DNA from 3 places in the Serinibacter arcticus genome. Region 3 is predicted to be linked to each of the others. Evidence: predicted binding sites of a transcription regulator. Region 3 holds the regulator's gene; each other region holds the start of a gene.
What was found. The regulator HrcA, encoded in region 3, represses chaperone genes, less so after heat shock. The targets are predictions, from matches to a motif close to TTNGCACTCGNNNNNNNCGAGTGCNAA.
Positions count from the first base shown of each region.

Region 1: a site for HrcA is predicted at 3,944-3,970, ahead of groES (co-chaperone GroES). Genes of this name have one in related genera too.
Region 2: a site for HrcA is predicted at 3,544-3,570, ahead of groL (chaperonin GroEL). Genes of this name have one in related genera too.

Region 1 covers NZ_PYHR01000002.1:1,531,037-1,536,768, reverse strand. The annotation lists gene tsaD (tRNA (adenosine(37)-N6)-threonylcarbamoyltransferase complex transferase subunit TsaD) at 1-516, shown strand, start outside; gene C8046_RS07000 (GNAT family N-acetyltransferase) at 666-1,343, shown strand; gene C8046_RS06995 (glutamate--cysteine ligase) at 1,441-2,589, opposite strand; gene C8046_RS06990 (class I SAM-dependent methyltransferase) at 2,589-3,842, opposite strand; gene groES (co-chaperone GroES) at 4,115-4,411, shown strand; gene C8046_RS06980 (WhiB family transcriptional regulator) at 4,591-4,881, opposite strand; gene C8046_RS18060 (MerR family transcriptional regulator) at 5,145-5,732, shown strand, end outside.
Region 2 covers NZ_PYHR01000002.1:3,576,752-3,582,483, reverse strand. The annotation lists gene pulA (pullulanase-type alpha-1,6-glucosidase) at 1-1,413, opposite strand, end outside; gene groL (chaperonin GroEL) at 1,801-3,429, opposite strand; gene C8046_RS15935 (hypothetical protein) at 3,685-4,131, shown strand; gene C8046_RS15930 (hypothetical protein) at 4,128-5,036, shown strand; gene C8046_RS15925 (phytoene desaturase family protein) at 5,040-5,732, opposite strand, start outside.
Region 3 covers NZ_PYHR01000002.1:159,038-164,769, forward strand. The annotation lists gene C8046_RS00820 (hypothetical protein) at 1-212, shown strand, start outside; gene C8046_RS00825 (hypothetical protein) at 336-1,382, shown strand; gene C8046_RS00830 (hypothetical protein) at 1,527-2,324, shown strand; gene C8046_RS00835 (DUF3097 family protein) at 2,335-3,210, opposite strand; gene hrcA (heat-inducible transcriptional repressor HrcA) at 3,319-4,374, shown strand; gene dnaJ (molecular chaperone DnaJ) at 4,463-5,575, shown strand; gene C8046_RS00850 (PhoH family protein) at 5,572-5,732, shown strand, end outside.

The DNA.
Region 1 (5,732 bases), 1.4 Mb from region 3:
CCGGGCGGTCCGCACGTCGACCGGCTGGCCAAGGAGGGCGACCCCCGCGCCATCGCGTTCCCGCGCGGCCTGTCGAAGGGGCGCGAGCTCGCGCGGCACCCGTACGACTTCTCCTTCTCGGGGCTCAAGACCGCCGTCGCGCGCTACATCGAGGGCCGGACGGACGCGGGCGAGGAGTGGTCGAAGGCCGATGTCGCGGCGTCGTTCTCGGAGGCTGTCGCCGACGTGCTGGTCACCAAGACCCTCCGGGCGTGCGCCGAGCACGACGTCTCCACGCTCGTGATCGGTGGCGGCTTCTCGGCGAACTCACGGCTGCGGGAGCTGGCGGCGCAGCGGTGCGAGGAGGCGGGCGTCGAGGTGCGGATACCGCCGATCCGGTACTGCACGGACAACGGTGCCATGATCGCCGCGCTCGGGTCGGCGCTGGTGCGGGCCGGCGTCGCGCCGTCGCCCCTCGACCTCGCGGTCGACTCCTCGATGTCGCTGTCGCTGGTCGCCGTGCCGGCGCACGCCTGACGCCTCGCCCCGCCGCGCAAGCCTCGAGGGGGTCCTTTCCGCCGTACGCGGGGGTGGTTCCAGACGTACGCGGGGGTGGTTCGCGACGTTCACGCGAGCGATCGCGCCGACGACGCCGCCCGGTCGCCGTCGTTGACAGGATGGGGACCATGTCGAGCCTCGCCGCCCTCTGGCCCGCCTCGGCGCTGCGCGCGACGGCCGGCGACCTCGAGCTGCGCTGGATCGACGACGACCTGCTGGTGCGGCTCGCCGATCTCGCCTCCCGCGGGATCCACGCCGACGACGCTATGCCGTTCACGTTCCCGTGGACGCGGGGTGGACCGGAGCAGGTGGCCCGCAGCGTCGTGACCTACCAGTGGGGCGTGCGCGGCGCCGTCGGGCCGGAGCGGCTCACGCTGGAGCTCGCCGTCCTCCTGGACGGGGAGCCGGTCGGGATCCAGGCGGCGAGCGGCTCGGCCTACGGGGTGCGGCGCAGCGTCGAGACCGGGTCGTGGCTCGGCGGCGAGCACCAGGGCCGCGGCCGCGGCCGACGCATGCGGGTGCTGATGCTGCACCTGATGTTCGCCGGGCTGGGGGCGCGGGAGGTGACGTCGACGGCGTTCGCTGACAACCCGGCGTCGTGCGCCGTCTCGGAACGGGTCGGCTACGAGCTCAACGGCGAGGAGCTCACCGTGCGCGAGGGCGAGGCGGCGGTGCTGCGGCGGTACCGGATCACGCGCGAGCGCTGGGCCGCGTCGGTCGAGGAGCACCGGAGGCTGCTGGGCGCGGACGTCGAGCGGCACGGCGTCGACGGGGTGAGGGCGCAGCTCGCGCTCGGGGAGGGCTGAGCGCCCCGGTCGCCGGGCGATCGACGGGAAGTGCCCCCTGGAGGGGCGGGAAGTGCCCCCTGGAGGGGCGGGAAGTACCCCCTCGTGGGGCGGCCCGTCAGAGGGGCGTGCCCGCCCGCATCTCCCGCACCAGCGAGCTCACGACGGCGTCCAGCGCCCCCGAGGACCGGCGCGCCACCGCGCGCTGGCGCTGGTAGGACGCCCCGCGACGCATGATGACGCGGAGGTTCTCGAGGTCCTGCGCGCACCCCAGGCGCTCCGCGACGGGCGCGAGCGTCTCGATCCAGCGCGAGACGGCGTCGCTGACCAGCTCCTCGTCGCCCTCGGCGTTGAGGATGATGATCGCGTCCATGCCGTAGCGGGCCGAGCGCCACTTGTTCTCCTGCACGAACCACGCCGGCATGTGCGGCAGCTCGAGGCCGTCGTCGAGCATCGTGGAGAAGTGCTCGATCGCGCTGTGCACGAACGCGGCCAGCGCCCGCAGCTCGAGGATCGACGGCGTGCCGTCGCTCACCCGCACCTCGATGGTGCCCAGGTGCGGCGCCGGGCGGATGTCCCACCGGACCTCGTCGAACGCGTCGATGACGCCCGTGTGGAGCATGTCGCCCGCGTACTGCTCCAGCTCGGGCCAGGTCGCGAGGTCGAACGGGAGCCCCGCCGTCGGGAGCTGTTGGAACATCAGCGCGCGGTTGGACGCGTAGCCGGTGTCCTCCCCGCCCCAGAACGGCGAGGAGGCCGAGAACGACTGCAGGTGCGGCAGCAGCGTCATCATGGCGCGCATGATCGGCAGCACCTTGTCCCGGTCCTCGATGCCGACGTGGACGTGGACGCCGTAGATGAGCATCTGCCGGCCCCACCACTGGGTGCGGTCGATGAGGGTCGCGTAGCGCTGCTTGTTGGTGACCTTCTGCTGGTTCCACCGCGCGAACGGGTGCGTCCCGGCGCACATCAGCTCGACGCGCAGCGGATCGGTCACGGCGCGGACCTCGGCGATCGCCCGCGCGAGGTCGTCGGCCGCGCCGCCGACCGTCTCGTTGATGCCGGAGATGACCTCGATCGTGTTGAGCAGCAGCTCCTGCTTGATGTGCGGGTGCTCGGCGGCGCCCTCGGGCCGGACGGCGTCGAGCACGACCTCCGCGACCTGGCGCAGGTCGCCGGAGTCGACGTCGACGAGCGCCAGCTCCCACTCCAGCCCGATCGTGCCGCGGCGGGAGGTGGCGAACGGGATCTCGCGCGGTGCTGCCATCAGGACTCCTCGGACGGGACGGCGGGGCTGGGGGGATCGGGCGTCGTCGGCCCGGTCGGTGCCGGGCGCTCGACGACGAGCACGCGCGGGGCGCCCGCGATCCTCGTGAGCACGATCGTGGCAGAGGCGTCGCCCCGCAGGGCCAGCTGGGTGCGCAGACGCGCCGGGTCGAGCGCCGAGCCGCGCTTCTTGATCTCCAGGACGCCGACCCCGCGCTCGCGCAGGTAGGTCTTGAGGCGCTTGAGGGAGAAGGGCATGTGGTCGAGCACCCGGAACGCCGTGGCGAACGGCGTCGCGGCGAGCGTCGGCGTCGTGACGTAGGCGATCGTCGGGTCGATCAGGTGGCCGCCGAGGTCGCGTGCCACCCGGGCCACCAGGCCGGCGCGGATGACGGCGCCGTCGGGCTCGTACAGGTAGGACCCGAGCGGTCCCGCGTCGGCCTGCTCGACGGCGTCGGCCGGGTTCCCGGCCTCGGCGAGCGTCGTGCCGGTGCCCGCGCCGTCGATCACGAGCGCCGACCGCCCCGCGCCCTCGGGGGCGAGGTCCCCGAACCAGAGGTTCGCCTCGACCACGTCGCCGCCGACGCTGAGCCACTGGGCGTGCGCGTCGGACGGGATGTCGCGGTGGGCCAGGCCCGGGCCGAGCTTGAGCCCGACGCGCGGGATCCGGGTGCGCAGCTCCAGGAGCCGGTCGACGGCGGGGGAGTAGTCCGCGAGCTCGTGCAGGCGGCGCCCGGAGGTGGTGCGGCGGGCGGGGTCGGCCCAGACGCCGTCGATCCCGGTGAGGTCGGCGTCGAACGCGTCCCCGGTCACGACGCGCGCCTCGGGGAGCTGGCGGAGGTTGATCGAGGCGACCATCGCCGTCGCGGGATCGCGTTCGACGGCGAGCACCCGCATCCCGAGCCCGGCCAGCGCCATCGAGTCGGCGCCGATGCCGCAGCCGAGGTCGGCGACGTGCGTGGCGCCGGCGGTGCGGAAGCGGTGGGCGTGCCGGGCCGCGACCGTGAGGCGGGTCGCCTGCTCGAGCCCCTCGGGCGTGAACAGCATGTCCTGGGCGAGGTCCCCGAACTTGGCGACCGCCCTCGCCCGGAGCCGCGACTGGGTCAGGGCGGCCGCGACGAGGTCCGCGTCGAGCCCGGTGTCGCGCAGCGCGGTGCCGAGGGCGAGGGCCTGCGCGGGGTCGTACGGGGGGAGCTGGGCCAGCAGCGCCCACCCGGCGGGGTCGACGAGGGGCTCGATGCTGGCGGGTTCCACGGCTCGATCCTTGCAGACACCCGCCGTGGTCAGGTCGTCGGCCCGGGGACGTCCGCATCGCGTCCACGTCACGTCCGCATCGCGTCCGAGGGGCGACGGCGCTGGCACTCGCCTTGACCGAGTGCTAATGGCTTCCTAGAGTGGTGGCGGAGCCGGGCTGGACCCGGCACCGGTCGTACCGGACCTGACCGCCCGACCCCCGCGACGGCGGGCGGACGAGCCCGGGACGACCAGACCACTGTTCTTTTCACTCACGGAAGGGGAGGTCCGACGTGTCGGTCTCCATCAAGCCGCTCGAGGACCGGATCGTCATTCAGACGCTCGAGGCCGAGCAGACCACGTCCTTCGGCCTGGTTCTCCCGGACAGCGCCAAGGAGAAGCCCCAGGAGGGCAAGGTCGTCTCCGTCGGCCCCGGCCGGGTCGACGACTCGGGCAACCGGATCCCGGTCGACGTCGCCGAGGGCGACGTCGTCATCTACAGCAAGTACGGCGGCACCGAGGTGAAGTACGCCGGCCAGGACTACCTGATCCTGTCGGCCCGCGACGTGCTCGCGATCGTCACCAAGTAGCAGCCAGCAGTACCCCGGTTCGCCGGGAACGACGAGGCCCCAGGCGGATGATCCGCCTGGGGCCTCGTCGTCGACACCCGGAGGTGTCCCGGTCGGAGTCGAAGGGGGCGATGCCGACCAGATCGTGGGCGCGGCGCGGGGCGCGACGCGGTGGTGCGGAGCGGTGGCGGCGGGAGGGGTCAGCCGGCGCGGCGCAGCGCGGGGTTGAGGATGGCGCTGCGCTCGTCCTCGGAGAGGCCGCCCCAGACGCCGTAGGGCTCCTTCACCGCGAGCGCGTGGTCGCGGCACTGCTGCAGCACGGGGCAGGCGCCGCAGACGGCCTTGGCGGCCTCGTCGCGACGACGGCGGGCGGAACCGCGCTCGCCCTCGGGGTGGAAGAACGTGGCGGGCTCGACCTCGCGGCACGCGCCCTTGTACTGCCACTCCCAGTGATCCATGACCGGCCCGGGAAGTCGTGAAAGCTCGGCCATCGTGGGCCCCCTCTGCTGCTGCTCCGTGGTAACGCCGGTCACAGTACAAGCGATTCACAACCGATTCAAGACACGTTCGTCCCCTGGCGCGGTTCCTTGGAGTCTCGCGGGGGGCGTGGACGCCGGTTGTTGTCGTCCGGGGGCGGTTTGACGCCAGTGCGTGGCGTGGGGGAAGCGGGTCGGGGGTAGTGGAATCGCGGCGTGTCGCCCCCGACGGCGCGTCGTCGAATCGTTGACACGCCGCGGGTGGGAACGATCCCAACATGCACGTCGGGGGATCGGGGTGTCACACTCGGGCGCAGCGTGATCACTCGGTTCAGCTTGGGGGAGCTTTGAGCAGTTCGGACGATGCCACGACACCGGTCCAGGAGACGGACGGCCACCTGACCGTTGCGGCCGTCGCTGCCAGGTTGGGGGTGGCCGCGTCGACCCTACGCACCTGGGACCGCCGCTACGGACTCGGCCCCACGCAGCGCCAGGCGGGAAGCCATCGGCGCTACTCGCCCGACGACCTCGCGCGGCTGGAGACCATGAGGGCGCTGACGCAGCGCGGTGTTGCCCTGGCCGACGCCGCCCGGATGGCGATCCGTTCGGCCCCGGCCGCCGACGCCGTCGGTGAGGACCTCGACCCGCTCACCCTGGCTGCGGCCGCCGTCGACTCCGGGCACGAGCGCCTCGTGCGCGCCCTGCGGGCGTCGGTGGTCAAGGTCGGCCTCATCGAGACCTACAGCGGTCGGCTCGTCCCGGCGCTCGCGCTGCTCGCCGAGACACCGCGCTCCGACGTCCCCGGTCACGACCCGGAGGCGGCGCTCGCGGCGGCGTTCCTCGGCGTGGTCCGCGAGCGGACCGCC
Region 2 (5,732 bases), 3.4 Mb from region 3:
GAAGTCCAGCACCGAGTCCATGTCGGTGTCGCGGACGTACGGGCTCAGCAGCTTCGGGTCGGCGTCGTAGACCTCGCCGAACATGAAGAAGTCAGGCCGGCCCTGGGACGTGGCGTACTCGGAGACGGCCTGGGTGAAGACGTCCCAGAACTCCATGTTCACGTGCTTGACGGTGTCGATCCGGAAGCCGTCGATGCCGAGGTCGACCCACGCGTTGTAGACGTCGATCATCGTGTCGACCACGACGGGGTGCTCGGTCATGAGGTCGTCGAGGCCGTCGAAGTCGCCGAACGTGACCGACTCCCCGGACCAGGTCGAGTTGCCGCGGTTGTGGTAGAGCGTCGGGTCGTTGAGGACGGCAGGCACCTTGATGTCCGCGACGTCGGCGTCGATCACCGGGGTGTAGGGGAACGACGTCGCCGGGTCGAGCTCGGGGAAGTCGTCGGTCCCGGCGTAGTCGGCGGGATCGAACGCGGCGCCGTCGGCGTCGAGGTAGGGCGAGGTCGCCTGGTCGACGTAGCCGTACTCACCCTCGGCGTACTCGATGACGTCGGCGGTGTGGTTGGTGACGATGTCGAAGTAGACCTTGATGCCCCGGGCGTGGGCGTCGTCGATGAGCGCCTCGAGCTCGGCGTTCGTCCCCAGGTGCGGGTCGATCTGGGTGAAGTCCGTGATCCAGTAGCCGTGGTACCCGGCGCTGGCGCCCGCACCCTCGCCCTGGACGGGGCGGTTCTCGAACGACGGCGTGAGCCAGATCGCGCTGACGCCGAGGCCCTCGATGTAGTCGAGGTTCTCGTGCAGCCCGGCGAGGTCGCCGCCCTGGTAGAAGCCCTTGTCTGTCGGGTCGAAGCCGTGCGCGAGCCGGTCGCCGGCGATCCCGGCCGTGTCGTTCGTGGTGTCGCCGTTGGCGAACCGGTCGGCCATGACGAAGTAGAAGGTCTCGTCCGCACCCTCCTGGCGCACCGGCTCGGCCACGATCGCGTCGTCGGTGGCGGTGTACTCCCCCGCCAGCCCGAGCGGGGTCAGGCCCACGCGCTTGGTGGTGTCGTCGAACGTCACGCGCAGCGTCGTCGTGCCGCCCAGCGTCAGCGGGGCGTTCTCGGCGCCGCCCTCGAGGCCGTAGGCCTCGTCCCAGGCGCCGTCGACGGCGATCTTGTACTCCCAGGACCCGGCCGGGACCTCGAAGTCGGCGGCGTAGACGCCGGGGGTGGCGGTCTCCGCCAGCAGCGTCGCACCGCAGGTCGGGTCCCAGTCGCCGGCGCAGCCGAGCTCGGACTGGAGGCTGCCGACGAGGGTGAACGTGCGGACGGCGGCGGCCGCAGCCACGTCACCCCCGCTGCCGGCCTCACCGACGGGGTCGGACGGGGTCGCCTGGGCGGCCGCCGCGAGACCGGCGCTGCCGCTCAGGAGCATCGCCGCTGCGAGCGCGGCCCCGAGGCTGCGGCGCCGCAGAGACCCGGGTTCGCGGGCGGGACGGGAACGCCCGGTCGGGGCGTCCGTGGTTCGGGCGGTCCGGGTGCGGACCGTGGGCGCGCTTCGTCGTGCTCGCACGTGAGTCACCTGTTCGTCGTTGGGCAGGTTGGTGCGCGCCTGGCCCGGCGCACCCGACGAGTGTGCGCCAGATCACGCCCGGATTGCAAGGGCGGGTAAAGGCTTGCAAGAAGTTGCAGCCGCGAGGGACCAAGGCTCCGCGGATCGACCGGTGCACACCGCCCGGGAACGCGAACGGCGGGCGGCCACCGTGAGGTGACCGCCCGCCGTCGTCCTGCGGGTGCTGCTGGTGCTACGAGGGGAACGGGCTCAGAAGCCCATGCCACCCATCTCGTCGCCGCCACCGGCCGGCATCGGCTGGGCCTTCTCGGGCTTCTCGGCCACGACAGCCTCGGTGGTGAGGAACAGACCGGCGATCGAGGCAGCGTTCTGCAGAGCAGAGCGGGTCACCTTGACCGGGTCGTTCACACCGGCGGCGAGGAGGTCCTCGTACACCCCGGTCGCGGCGTTGAGGCCGTGACCCGACGGGAGGTTGCGGACCTTCTCCGCCACGACGCCGCCCTCGAGGCCGGCGTTGATGGCGATCTGCTTGAGCGGCGCGTCGATGGCGACCCGGACGATGTTCGCCCCGGTGGCCTCGTCACCCTCGAGCTCGAGCGTCTCGAACGCGACCTTGCCGGCCTGGATGAGCGCCACGCCGCCTCCGGCGACGATGCCCTCCTCGACGGCGGCCTTCGCGTTGCGAACGGCGTCCTCGATGCGGTGCTTGCGCTCCTTGAGCTCGACCTCGGTGGCCGCGCCCGCCTTGATGATGGCCACGCCACCGGCGAGCTTGGCGAGGCGCTCCTGGAGCTTCTCGCGGTCGTAGTCGCTGTCGCTGTTCTCGATCTCGGCGCGGATCTGGTTGACGCGGCCCTCGATGAGGTCGGCGTCGCCGGCACCCTCGACGATCGTCGTCTCGTCCTTGGTGATGACGACCTTGCGCGCCTGGCCGAGCACCGACAGGTCGGCGTTCTCCAGCGTGAGACCGACGGTCTCGGAGATGACCTGACCGCCCGTGAGGATGGCCATGTCCTGCAGCATCGCCTTGCGGCGGTCACCGAAGCCGGGCGCCTTGACGGCGACGGAGCGGAAGATGTTGCGGATCTTGTTCACGACGAGCGTGGCCAGGGCCTCGCTGTCGACGTCCTCGGCGATGATGACGAGCGGCTTGCCGGACTGGATGATCTTCTCCAGCAGGGGCAGCAGGTCCTTGACCGTGGAGATCTTCGACTCGACGAGGAGCACGTAGGCGTCCTCCAGGACGGCCTCCTGGCGCTCCTGGTCCGTGACGAAGTACGCCGACAGGTAACCCTTGTCGAAGCGCATGCCCTCGGTGAGCTCGAGCTCGAGACCGAGCGCGTTGCTCTCCTCGACGGTGATGACGCCTTCCTTGCCGACCTTGTCGATCGCCTCGGCGATGAGCTCGCCGATGGCCGGGTCGTTGGCGGAGATCGCGGCGGTGGCAGCGATCTGCTCCTTCGTCTCGATCTCGACGGCCTGCGTGCGCAGGGCCTCGGTGACAGCCTCGACGGCCTTGTCGATGCCCCGCTTGAGGGCGATCGGGTTGGCGCCGGCGGCGACGTTGCGCAGACCCTCGCGCACGAGCGCCTGGGCCAGGACGGTGGCGGTGGTGGTGCCGTCGCCCGCGACGTCGTCGGTCTTCTTGGCGACCTCCTTGACGAGCTCGGCGCCGATCTTCTCCAGCGGCTCCTCGAGCTCGATCTCCTTGGCGATCGAGACGCCGTCGTTGGTGATCGTGGGGGCGCCCCACTTCTTCTCCAGGACGACGTTGCGGCCCTTCGGGCCGAGGGTCACGCGGACGGCGTCGGCGAGGCGGTTGAGGCCACGCTCCATGCCGCGGCGGGCTTCCTCATCAAAGGCAATGATCTTGGCCATGTGGCGTGCGATCCTCCGTGTTGACGTGAGTGCCGGGCGATGCCCGCGACGGACGACGTCGCTCGCGCGCGGTCTCGTCCCGCTCGCAGCAGCGCCTCATCGGTACCGGCTGTTTTGTCACTCTCGGTACGAGAGTGCTAACGCCATTATTGGCACTCCCCCACCGAGAGTGCAAGCGAGTGGGAGTCGTTTCCCCCACGGCGCAACGCCCTGGAGGTGCGGACACCGGCAGGAGCCCGCCGGTAGGTTGACGTGGTGCAACGACTGACCTCCGCCGGGATCGCCTGGCGCCTCGGCGCCACCGCCCTCGCGCTCGGCATCCTCGTCGCGGGCCAGGTCCACGACACCGACGACTACTTCCCGCTCGGCTCGCTCTCGCAGTACGGAGCCCCGAAGGACCTCAACGGCACCGTCCGCTCGGTCTACCTCGAGGGCCTCCTGCCCGGCGAGACCGAACCCGTCGTGATCGGCCTCAGCCACGCCAGCACCGGCGTCGCGCGCGGGGAGATCGAGGGTCAGCTCGGCCGCTTCGTCGACGACCCCTCCCTCCTGCAGTCCATCGCCGACGCCTACGCGCAGCTGCGCCCCGAGCGCGCGCAGCCCGAGGTCCTGTACCTGCGGCGCTCTGTCGTGCAGCTCGCCGACGGCCACGCCGTCGGCGAGCCGGAGATCCTCACGCTCGCCACCTGGGAGGTCGAGTGACCACCGCGTCCGACGCCGTCGCCGTCTCCTCGTCGCCCCGCGACCGCTCCCCCGTCCGCCGCGGGCTGCGCGCCGGCCTCGACTGGTTCCTCGCACCCGTCCCGCTCGCGCGGGTGGCGGCCTTCCGCATCCTCATCTACGCGTTCGTGGTCCTCGACGTGCTGTGGGTGCGCACCAGCGTCGTCCCGCACGGCTACGTCCCCGACCTGTACCGCCCCACCTGGCTCTCCCGGGCACTGGCGATCCCGCCGCTGACACCGACGCAGGGCACCGTCCTCCTGTGGCTGCTCCTGGCCTCGTGCGTGGCGGCCGTCGTCGCGGTCGTGCTCGGGCGCCTGCAGCGGACCACCGGTATCGCGGTAGCGCTGGGGTTCTGGCTCTGGATGCTCAACTCCCAGGGGTTCGGCTACATCAGCCACGACCACCTCGCCCTCATGGTCGCGGTCACCGTGCTCCCGACGGCGGGCGTCACCCGGTTGCGCGACCACACGCCGTCGCAGGCGGCCGGCTGGGCGCTGCGCGCGATCCAGCTCGCCGTCGTGGCGACCTACTTCGGCTCGGCGATCCTCAAGTGGATGCGGGCCGGCAGCCCGGCCGGCTGGGCCAACAGCGCCGTGTTCGTGTGGGCGATCATGCGGCGCGGCTCGCCGCTCATCCGGTGGACGCTCGAGTACCCGTGGCTGCTGATCGTCGGTCAGTGGGGTCTGTACCTCATCGAGCTGTTCTCACCGGTGGTGCTGTGGCTGCGGGGGCGCTGGCTCTACGTCGCCATCTCCACGTTCATCCTCTTCCACCTCGCGACGTTCCTGTCGCTCGGCATCCACTTCCTGCCCACGGTCGTGTGCTGGGCGGCGTTCCTGCCGCTCGAACGGCTGCCCTTCCTGCGCGCGCGCCGCCCGGCCTGAGGCTCAGGGCGCCAGCGACGGCGCCGACATCCCGAACCGCGTCCGCAGCAGACGCCTGGCCGAGAACCAGCCAGACATGCCGTGCACGCCCGGCCCGGGCGGCGTGGAGGCGGAGCACAGCGCGACGCCGGGGATCCCGACGTCGTACGGGTTCCAGCTCAGGCGCGGACGCGCCACCATGCGGTAGATCGTGATGGCCCCGGCCGCGATGTCGCCGCCGATGTAGTTGGCGTTGTGGTCGGCCATCCGCGACGCGGGCACCGCGTGCGAGGCGACGACGACGTCGCGGAAGCCCGGCGCGAAGCGCTCGATCTGCGCGGTGACCGCCTCGGTGGGGTCGACGTCGGAGCCGTTCGGGACGTGGGCGTAGGTCCACAGCGGGCTGAGTCCGTCCACGCGCCGGGACGGGTCGGGCTCGCTCGGGTCGCTGACGAGCACCATCGGCCGCTCGGCGTGCCGCCCCCGGGAGACCTCGTGCTCGGCCAGCGCCATCTCCGGCCGCGTCCCGCCGACGTGGACCGTGCCGGCCCGTGAGACTCCCTCCGCCTGCCACGGCACGGCCTCGCTGAGCACGAAGTCGACCTTCGCGGCGCCGTCGCCGTAGCGGAAGTCCTCCAGGCCGCGGCGCACGCCCGCCGGCAGCCGGTCGCCCCAGATCGAGGCGAGGGCCCGCGGGGAGGTGTCCATGAAGTAGGC
Region 3 (5,732 bases):
ACCGCGGGCTGTCCGCGATCGACGCGATCAAGGCGAGCGTCGACCTGGCGATCAAGAACGCCGCCCAGACGGCGCTCCTGGTGCTGCTCACGATCCTGTGCGGCTTCGGCGCGCTGCTCTGCGGTGTCGGTCTCCTCGTGACGATCCCGCTGGCCTACCTCGCGGCCACGTATCTCTACCGCCGCCTCAGCGGGGCCTCCGTCGCGGCCTGAGCCACGACGGGCTCCACCGAGCCGCACGACGACCCCGGGCGCAGCGCGCCCGGGGTCGTCGTCGTCGGACCGGCTCGCGGACCCGATCCCCGGTGGCGCGGGCCGACCTGCCACGATGGCCGCATGAGCACCCCCCACGATCCCCAGGACCCCTCGGGCGTCCCCGGACCGCCCGCGTACGGGTCGTTCCCGCCCCCGCCCGGTCAGTACGGCCAGCCCGGTCAGCACGACCAGCCGAACCCGTACGGCCAGCAGCCCGGTGGCGCGCCGCTGCCGCCCCCGCCGGGCCAGCCCGGTCAGTACGGCGCGCCCGGACAATTCGGCCAGCCCGGCCAGTACGGCCAGCCCGGTCAGCAGGGCCCGTACGGCGCCCCCAGCGGCTACGGCCCGACCGACGCTCCCGGCCCGCACCCCTACGGCCCGGCCCCCGGGTTCGGACCTGGCGGCTACGGCCAGGGCGGCGTCGTCCCCGCCCCCGTCACGGCGGGTGCGGCCACGAGCTTCGCGTTCTCGCGCTTCGGTCGGAACGCCGGCGTCCTCATCGGCATCACGGTGGTCGTCGGGGTGGTCGGGTCGCTGGTGCAGCTGCTGGCGAGCCTCGGGCTCGCGGCGGCAGGCCTCACCACGGAGACCGTCGTCACGGGCGACTCCTTCAGCTTCAGCACCGAGAACCTCTCCTACCTCGGGCAGATCATCGCCTCGCTCGTCACGGGCTTCGTCGGCGGGGTCGGGTCGCTGATCCTCGCGACGGGCGCGCTGCGCATCGTGCGGACGGGCCGAGCCTCGTTCGGGGACTTCTTCGCGTTGCCACCGACGTGGGCGATCTTCGCCGCCCTGTGGGCCGTGCTCAGCGCGTTCACCGCGCTCGGACCGGTGACGTGGGCGGTGCTCGTGCTCGCCCTCGTCTCGATCGTCGTGGCGATCGCGATCGTGTACGCGCCCTACTTCCTGGTGGACGCCCCGCGGCCGCCGCTGGCGGCGTTCTCGTCGTCCCTGTCGATGGTGGGGGCCAACCTCGGCCAGACCGTCCTGATGGCGCTCATCGCGGTGGGTCTGTTCATCGCGGGTGCCGTCGCCTGCCTGGTCGGGCTGCTGGTCGCGGCCCCGGTCGTCACCGTCGCGTTCGTCGCCCTGTACTGCGGGCTCCGCCGGGAGACCGTCGCCGCCTGAGCCGTGCCCCGTCGCGACGGCGCCGTCCCCGCGGGGGCGGCGCCGTCGTCGTCCGCGGGTACGGCTGGTCGCGTGCTCGGCCGCCGCCCCGGACGGCCCACCGCTCCTGTCGCGGCCTCGGCGGGGCTCTGCCAGGATCGGACGATGAGCGCACCCGAGCCCGTCCTCCCGCCTCCGGAGGCACCCCACGCGCTCGGTGCGTCCCGGAGGCCCCCGGTCCCCGGTCCGCCCGTCGCGGCGGTGCTGACGGGCAGCCGACGCCCGGCCCCGGCGACGGCGCTGGGCGCCGTCGCCGTCGGGTTCCGGCGCTACTCCGTGAGCACCGGGGCCGTTCTCGGGGCGGCGGTGGTCTGGTTGGCCGTGCTGGCCCTGACGGGTCTGTCGCTGTTCGCCGCGGCACGAGGCCTGGGGTTCGTCGACAGCGAGCTCGTCGCTCGCACGGGTCGGTCGATGTCGAGGGCGGTGCTGACGTTCGAGGGGCGGATCTTCACGGCCACGATCGGAGCGGTGCCGGCCACGCTCGCGCTGATCGCCTGCTCGAGCGGAGGGCTGCGGCTCGTGCGGACCGGAGCGGTCAGGTTCGCCGACTTCTTCACGGTCCCGCGCGGGGTGCCGACGCTCGCCTTCATCGGCCTCGGCGCCGCGGTCGCACTCGTCGGGGCGTTGACGTTCGGCGGTGGGGCGGCGGCCGGCCTGGTCTTCATCTTCGCGGGCCCGGCCTTCGTGGACTCGCCGCGGAGCGCTCTCGGCGCTTACCGGACCTCCGCGCTGCTCGTGGGGTCGAGGTTCTGGCAGACGCTGCTGCTCGCGGTGCTCGCGTCCGTGATCGCCGCCGGAGGCTTCCTCGTCTTCCTGGTGGGGGCGCTCTGGACGCTGCCCGCGGCCGGCCTCGCCGTCGTCGCCCTCTACTGCGGGCTGCGGCGCGAGATGATCACGGCGTGAGCCGAGCGTCTCAGCCCTCGGGGAGCGTGACGAAGTCGACGAGCTCCTCGACCCGACCGAGCAGCTCGGGGGAGAGGTCCTTGTAGTCGCGGACGCGGCCGAGGATCTTCGCCCAGCCCGTCGCGACGTCGGCCTGGGACGCGTGCGGGAGGCCGAGCGCCGCGAGCGTCCCGGTCTTGATGTCGGTGCCGCGAGGCACGTGCGGCCACGCCGTCAGCCCCACCCGCTGCGGCCGGACCGCCTGCCACACGTCGATGTAGGGGTGACCGAGGATGAGCACGTGCTCCGCCCGGCGACCGAGGCGTCGCAGCGTGTCGTCCGCGAGCCGTCGCTCCTTCGAGCCGGCCACCAGGTGGTCCAGCAACACGCCCGCCCGTCGGGTCGGGCCGGGCTCGAACGCCGCCAGCACCTCGGCGAGGTGGTCGGCGCCGTCGAGGAGCTCCACGACGATCCCCTCCAGCCGCAGGTCGTCGCCCCAGACCTTCTCCACGAGCTGCGCGTCGTGCTTGCCCTCGACCCAGATGCGTGAGGCGCGCGCCACGCGCGCCCGGGCACCGGCGACGGCGCGGGAGCCGGACGCCGTCCGCGCCACCGCGGCGGGGGCGGCGGCCACCGCCGGCCGCACGAGCCGGACCGGTTCGCCGTCGACCCAGAAGCCGGGGCCGAGCGGGAACGAGCGGCGGGCGCCCCTGCGGTCCTCGAGGACGACGACGTCCCCGCCGTTCGTCCGCTCCACCCGGAGCACGGCGCCGACGTACGAGGTCGTGACGTCCTCCACGACGAGGCCGACGACGGCGGGCTCGTCGCGGGTCACCCTGCGGGAGCCGGTGCGCACGCGGGGGTCGGTGGACAGGACGTCGGGACCGTAGGGGTCGAAGCTGGGCACCTCGCCACGGTAGCCACGCCCGGGCCGGGTGAGAGGAGCGCCACCCCGGGGTCGGACCAGGTGGGCGTAGAATTGGCACTCGGACACCGAGAGTGCGAACGGAGGGGTATGAGCGAGGACAGGCGGCTGGACGTGCTGCGCGCGATCGTCAGCGACTACGTCTCCACTCGCGAGCCCGTCGGCTCCCGCACCCTGGTCGAGCGCCACTCCCTCGGGGTCTCGCCCGCGACGATCCGCAACGACATGGCGGCGCTGGAGGAGGCGGGCTACATCACGCAGCCCCACACCTCGGCCGGTCGGATCCCGACGGACTCGGGCTACCGCGTCTTCGTCGACCACCTCGCCACGCTCAAGCCGCTGACGCCGCCCGAGCGTCGCGCCATCGAGTCGTTCCTCGCCCAGGCCGTCGACCTCGACGACGCGGTCAACCGCACCGTCCGGCTGCTGTCCCAGCTGACGCAGCAGGTCGCCGTCGTGCAGTACCCCTCGCTCCGGCGCTCGGGCCTGCGCCACGTCGAGCTCGTGCTGGTCTCGCCCGACCGCGTCCTCGTCGTGCTCATCTCCGACACGGGCAGGGTCGAGCAGCGCATGCTCGAGCTCCCGACCGGCACGGCGGACCTGGACGAGTCCGTCGTGGCCGAGGTCCGCGCCCGGATCAACGCGGCGGCCGTGGGGCGGCGGATGCCCGCGCTCCGGACGGCGCTCGAGGCCGTGGCCGACGACGTCGCCCCCACCGTGGCGCCCGTCGTGCGCGCGGTCGTGGACGTCGTCACCGAGACGCTGACCGAGGATGTCGAGGACCGGATCGTGATGGCGGGCACCGCCCACCTGGCCCGCGCCGGCTTCGACTTCTCGCACACCATCTCGCCCGTGCTCGAGGCCATCGAGGAGCAGGTCGTGCTGATGCGCCTGCTGGCCGAGATGGCCGCCGAGCAGGAGACGCCCGGCCGGGAGAACAACGACGTGGCCGTGCGCATCGGCGTGGAGACCCGGCACGCGGGTCTGAGCGAGACCTCCGTCGTCGCCGCCCCGTACGGTGGGGCGAGCGCGCGGGACGCCGTCGCGTTCCTCGGGGTGCTCGGCCCCACGCGCATGGACTACCCCACGACGATGACGGCGGTGCGCGCCGTCGCCCGCTACCTCTCCCGGGTCGTGACCCCGTGAGGGTCCGACCGCCCGCCCCACCCGGCGCCGCCCGGCGCTCCCGCATCTCTCGCACCTCATCCCCGACGCACAAGGACCTGGCTGACACGTGACGGACTACTACGAGGTTCTCGGGGTGTCTCAGGACGCCACCCCCGAGGAGATCAAGCGCGCCTACCGCAAGCTGGCCCGCACCCACCACCCCGACATCGCGGGGGAGGAGGGTGCGGAGCGCTTCAAGGAGATCAGCGCGGCCAACGACGTGCTCTCCGACCCGGAGAAGCGCCGGCAGTACGACGCGGGCGGCATGGGCGGCCCCGCCGGCGCCGGTGCGGGCTTCGGCTTCCAGGACATCTTCGAGACCTTCTTCGGCGCGGCCGGCGGCGGCAGCGCACGCGGCCCCGTCCCGCGCGCCCGTCGCGGCCAGGACGCCCTCGTGCGGATCGAGCTCGACCTCGCCGAGGAGGCGTTCGGCGTCCGCAAGGACATCACCGTCGAGACCGCCGTGGTCTGCGGGACGTGCCACGGCTCGTGCGCCGCGCCCGGCACCTCGCCGCGCGCCTGCACCGTGTGCGGCGGCCGCGGCTCGGTCCAGCGCGTCGCGCGCTCCTTCCTCGGCAACGTCATGACCCAGGCCCGCTGCGACGCGTGCCAGGGCTTCGGCTCAACGATCCCGGAGCCGTGCCCCGAGTGCTCCGGTGAGGGCCGCGTGCGCACCCGCCGCACGATCGCCGTCGAGGTGCCCGCCGGTGTCGAGAACGGCACCCGGATCAAGCTCGTCGGCCAGGGTGAGGTCGGCCCGGGCGGCGGTCCGGCCGGTGACCTGTACGTCGAGGTCCGCGAGCGGCCGCACCCCGTCTTCACGCGTCGCGGCGACGACCTGCACTGCACGATGCAGCTGCCCATGACGGCCGCCGCGCTCGGCACGGTCCTCACGCTCGAGACGCTGGACGAGCCGGTCGAGGTCGACGTGGCGGCGGGTACGCAGGCCGACCAGGTCATCACGCTGCGCGGCAAGGGCATGGGCCGTCTGCGCGGCCACACCCGCGGCGACCTGCACATCCACCTCGACGTCCTGGTGCCCACCAAGCTGGATGAGCGCCAGGAGGAGCTGCTGCGCGAGCTGGCGGTGCTGCGCGGCGAGGAGCGCCCGCAGGGCCGTCTCGCGCCGGTCGGCGCGGGGATGTTCTCGCGGCTGCGCGACAAGCTGGCGGGTCGATGAGCGGCACGGACGGCCAGGAGGTCGTCACCCACCAGGTGACGGTCCCCGACGACGTCGACATGCGCGCGCTGGTCGGCCCGCGCGACGAGGTGATCCGCGCCCTCGAGCGTGGCTTCCACCGCCTCACCGTCACCGTGCTCGGCAGCGTCGTCACGCT